2 regions of the Amycolatopsis sp. ATCC 39116 genome follow, and region 1 is predicted to be linked to the other one. Evidence: riboswitches for the same ligand, from Rfam matches in the RefSeq annotation. Region 1 holds a riboswitch; the other holds the start of a gene.

Region 1 (2,192 bases):
CATCGAGCGCCGCCGGACCACCCACCACACGCCGAGCAGCAGCCCCGCGGCCAGGAACCGCCAGGCCAGGAGGGACACCGCGCCGCCGGACCTGGCGCCCAGCGTCGCGCCGACGAACCCGGAGCTCCAGAACAGGACGAAACCGCTTCCGGCGACGACGTTCCCCCGCATGCACCCTCCCGCGCAGGTATACCGGTCTGTATAGTCCACTGTAGCTATACCGGTCGGTGTACTGTCAAGTCGTGGAGACGGACAAGCCGCTGACCCCGGCCGCCGAACGGATCCTCACGGTCGCCGGGAAACTGTTCTACGACAACGGGATCCACGCGGTCGGTGTGGACACGATCGCCGCCGAGGCCGGGGTCACCAAGAAGACCCTGTACGACCGGTTCGGCTCCAAGGCCGACCTGGTCGCGCTCTACCTGCGCCGCCGGGACGAGCGGTGGCGGGAGCGGGTGCGCTCCTTCGCCGGCTCCCGGACGACTCCGGCCCAGAAGCTGCTCAGGGTGTTCGACGCGCTCGCCGACTGGCTTGACACCGAGAACACGCGCGGCTGCGCGTTCGTCAACGCGCACGCCGAACTGCCGTCGGCCGACCACCCCGGCCGGCAGGTGATCGCGGCGTCGAAGCAGTGGTTGCTGGGCTACCTGCGGGATCTGGCCGTGGACGCGGGCGCGCGGAACCCGGCACGGCTGGCGGAGGCGCTGCTCGTCCTGGTCGAGGGCGCGACGGTCGCGGCGTCGCTGGAGGTCGCGCCGACGGCGGTCGCCACGGCCAAACGCGTCGCGAAGTCGCTGGTGGACGAAGCGACGGCGGCGCAGCACAACTCGGCGTCCCGGCGGTAGGGCGCCGGTCACCGGGATGGCTCTTGCCCCGCCGCGAGGCCGAAACGTACCGTGAGCGGGCCGTGGTGCTCGGGAAGTCCGGTGTGAAACCGGCGCGGCCCTCGCCACTGTGAACGGGAAGTCCCGGCCCGGGACAGCCACTGGACGCGAGTCCGGGAAGGCGGGCCGCGGATGTCGATCCGAAGCCAGGAGACCGGCCACGGCACGTTGGACCATCCACGAGGTGCTGGAAGGCGGTCTCCATGGGGACTTCACCCACCATGTCCTGGCGCAGGCAGGACACCTACCGCACGGGTCTGTTGCTGCTGGCGATCGTCGTGTTGCACGCGGTCGCGTTCGGGATTCTCGCGTTGCTCGTGGTGCCCGGGCACTACGCCGTCGGCGCGCAGGTGTTCGGCTTCGGGCTGGGACTCACGGCGTACACGCTCGGCATGCGGCACGCGTTCGACGCCGACCACATCGCCGCGATCGACAACACCACCCGCAAGCTGATGGCCGAGGGGCAGCGCCCGGTCTCGGTCGGGTTCTGGTTCGCGCTCGGGCACTCCACCGTGGTCGTCGTGCTGGCGGTGCTCGTCGCGATCGGCGCGAAGGGCATCCTGAGCTGGACCGAGGACGGCTCCTCCGCGCACAAGGTGCTCGGCGTGATCTCCACCGGAGCGTCCGGCGGGTTCCTGTACCTGATCGGCATCCTGAACCTGGTCGCGTTGATCGGCATCTGGAAGGTGTGGCGCGAGCTGCGCCGCGGCCGCTTCGACGAGGCCGAGCTGGAGGCGCGGCTCGACTCGCGCGGGTTCGTCAACCGCTTCCTCGGCAGGCTCACCCGCTCGATCCGCCGCCCGGGCCAGATGTACCTGGTCGGGCTGCTGTTCGGCGTCGGATTCGACACCGCGACCGAGGTGCTGCTCCTGGCACTGGCCGGGTCCGGCGCGGCGGCGGGCCTGCCCTGGTACGCGATCCTGTGCCTGCCGCTGCTGTTCGCCGCCGGCATGAGCCTGTTCGACACGCTCGACGGCACGTTCATGAACTTCGCCTACGACTGGGCGTTCGCCAACCCGGTCCGCAAGATCTACTACAACCTCACGATCACCGGCCTGTCCGTCGCGGTGGCGCTGGTCATCGGCACGATCGAGCTGGTCGGTGTGGCCAGGGACGACCTGGGCTGGTCGGGCGCGCTGATCGACTGGATCGCGGACATCGACCTCGACAGCGTCGGCTACATCGTCGTCGGGTTGTTCGTGGTGGTGTGGGCGGCCGCGATCGCGTACTGGCGGCTCGCCAGGGTCGAGCACCGGTGGAGCTCAGCCGAGTGAGGCCGCCCGCCCGTTCGAGCTGAGCGCGGCGGTC
Region 2 (2,192 bases), on a different contig from region 1:
TCCTGATCGGCGGCGCGTCGATTCTCCTGCTGTTCTCCCCGCGCCTGGCCGAACGCGCCGGCCGTGGTGACGGCGGGCTGACCGCGGGCACCGCCACGGGCGCGTTCCTGGTCGCGATCTACGGCGGCTACTTCGGCGCGGCGGCCGGGGTGATCATGCTGGCGCTGCTGTCCGCGGCCTGGGCGCAGCCGCTGGCCAGGACGAACGCGGCGAAGAACATCGTCACCGGTGCGGCCAACCTGGTGGCCGCCGTGGTGTTCGCGTTCACCGGCTCGGTGCTCTGGCCCGCGGCGGCGGCCCTGTGCCTCGGTCTGGTCGCCGGATCCTTCGTGGGGCCCGCGGTGGTCCGCCGCCTGCCCGCGGCGCCACTCCGGGTCGCGATCGCGCTGGCGGGCATGGGCCTGGCCGTCACGCTGGCCTGGCAGGCCTGGAACTAGAAGTGCTACCTTCGCGGGCGGTGCCGAGGGGCGCTGCGACGGGCCCGGCCCGCCACGCTCGGCACCGTCTCCTGCAGCAAGGGCGCCTTCTCACCCGAGGAGGCGCAGATGCTCGTCGGACACCTCGCCGCGATCTTCCGCTACCCGGTCAAGTCCATGGCCGCGCAACCGCTGGACGAGGCCGCCGTCTCCTGGCACGGCCTCGACGGTGACCGGCGCTGGGCGTTCGTCCGGCCGGGCCAGGAGGCGAACGGCTTCCCCTGGCTCACCATCCGCAGGCGCAACGACCTGGTCCGCTACCAGGTCGTCGGCGAGTCCCAGGTCCGCACCCCGGACGGCCGCCTGCACGACGTCACCGATCCCGCGCTCGCGGCGGAGCTCGGCGCCGCGAGCGTCCAGAAACTGGACCGCGGCACCTTCGACAGCGCGCCGTTGTCCCTGATCACCACCCGCAGTGCCGGCGCCGAGCCGCTGCGCTTCCGCCCCAACCTCCTCGTCGACACCGACGTGCCCGAGGAGGACTGGATCGGCCGCACGCTCCGCATCGGCGCCACCCGCATCCGGGTCGACCGCCGCGACCGGCGCTGCGTCGTTGTCAACGTCGATCCGCGCACCGGCCGGCGCGCCCCGGCCGTCCTGCGCCGCATCGCGCGTGAGCACGACATGTGCCTCGGCGTCTACGGGTCCACTGTGGAACCGGGCACGGTCGGGGTCGGGGACGAGGTCGTCGTGGTAGCGTGAGCCGGCCAGTCGTGCCCCGCGAGGGGCCAGGGAATCCGGTGCGAATCCGGAACTGACGCGCAGCGGTGAGCGGCGACGGGCGGGACAACGGCCACTGGACCACGCGGTCCGGGAAGGCGTTCCGCCCGGACGACCCCGAGTCCGAAGACCTGCTGGCACCCCCGCCACGGGGGAGACCGCCGGACCGGGCTCCGCGCATGAGCCCTCGACGCTAGGGGCCGCTGTGCGCCGATCGATCACCTTCCCGCTGCTCGCCGCCGTGCTGGCGCTGACCGGGTGCGCGAGCGCCACCCCCTCCGGAGACACCGCCGCCGTGGCCGTCGACAACTGCGGCCACCAGGTCCGCGTGCCGGAACCGCCGCGGCGGGCGGTCGCGCTCAACCAGGGCGCGGCGGAGATCATGCTGTCCCTCGGCCTCGCCGACCGCATGGCGGGCACCGCCACCTGGACCGATCCCGTGCTGCCGCACCTGGCCGCGGACAACGCGAAGGTGCCCCGGCTCGCCGAGAACTACCCGTCGTTCGAGACCGTGCTCGCCACCGAGCCGGACTTCGTCGCCGCCTCGTTCGGCGCGATCCTCGGCAAGGGCGGCGTCGCCACCCGCGAGCAGTTCGAGCAGCTCGGGGTGCCCGCCTACCTGTCGCCGACCGAGTGCGCCAAGGACACCAGCGGCGGCGGTGACGGCGCGCGCACCGAGACGCTGACCATGGACGCCGTCTACACCGAGATCCGCGACCTCGCGCGGATCTTCGGCGTCGAGGACCGCGGCGAACAGCTGGTCACCAGCCTGCGGGAACGGATGCGCGCGGTCGCGGGCGCAGGCGCGAACGCCCGGCTGATGTTCTGGTTCGCCAACTCCGAGGCCCCCTACCTGGCGGGTTGCTGCGGCGCGCCCGGCATCATCACCACGACCGTGGGCGCCCGCAACGTCTTCGACGACACGCGCGAGGAGTGGCCGCAGATCAACTGGGAGACGGTCGCCGAACGCGACCCGGACGTGATCGTCCTCGGCGA

The links. Region 1 has a riboswitch for cobalamin ahead of AMY39116_RS0330830 (HoxN/HupN/NixA family nickel/cobalt transporter). Riboswitches for the same ligand answer to the same signal wherever they lie in the genome.
Region 2: another riboswitch for cobalamin. It lies ahead of AMY39116_RS0337315 (ABC transporter substrate-binding protein); the one in region 1 lies ahead of AMY39116_RS0330830 (HoxN/HupN/NixA family nickel/cobalt transporter).

The regions. Positions count from the first base shown of each region.
Region 1 is NZ_AFWY03000042.1:12,244-14,435, reverse strand. Features, by position in the region: gene AMY39116_RS0330840 (DMT family transporter) at 1-171, opposite strand, end outside; gene AMY39116_RS0330835 (TetR/AcrR family transcriptional regulator) at 243-845, shown strand; cobalamin riboswitch at 892-1,062, shown strand; gene AMY39116_RS0330830 (HoxN/HupN/NixA family nickel/cobalt transporter) at 1,106-2,158, shown strand; gene AMY39116_RS0330825 (sigma-70 family RNA polymerase sigma factor) at 2,147-2,192, opposite strand, start outside.
Region 2 is NZ_AFWY03000065.1:12,167-14,358, reverse strand. Features, by position in the region: gene AMY39116_RS0337325 (sulfite exporter TauE/SafE family protein) at 1-437, shown strand, start outside; S-adenosyl-L-homocysteine riboswitch at 457-532, shown strand; gene AMY39116_RS0337320 (MOSC domain-containing protein) at 546-1,178, shown strand; cobalamin riboswitch at 1,207-1,329, shown strand; gene AMY39116_RS0337315 (ABC transporter substrate-binding protein) at 1,402-2,192, shown strand, end outside.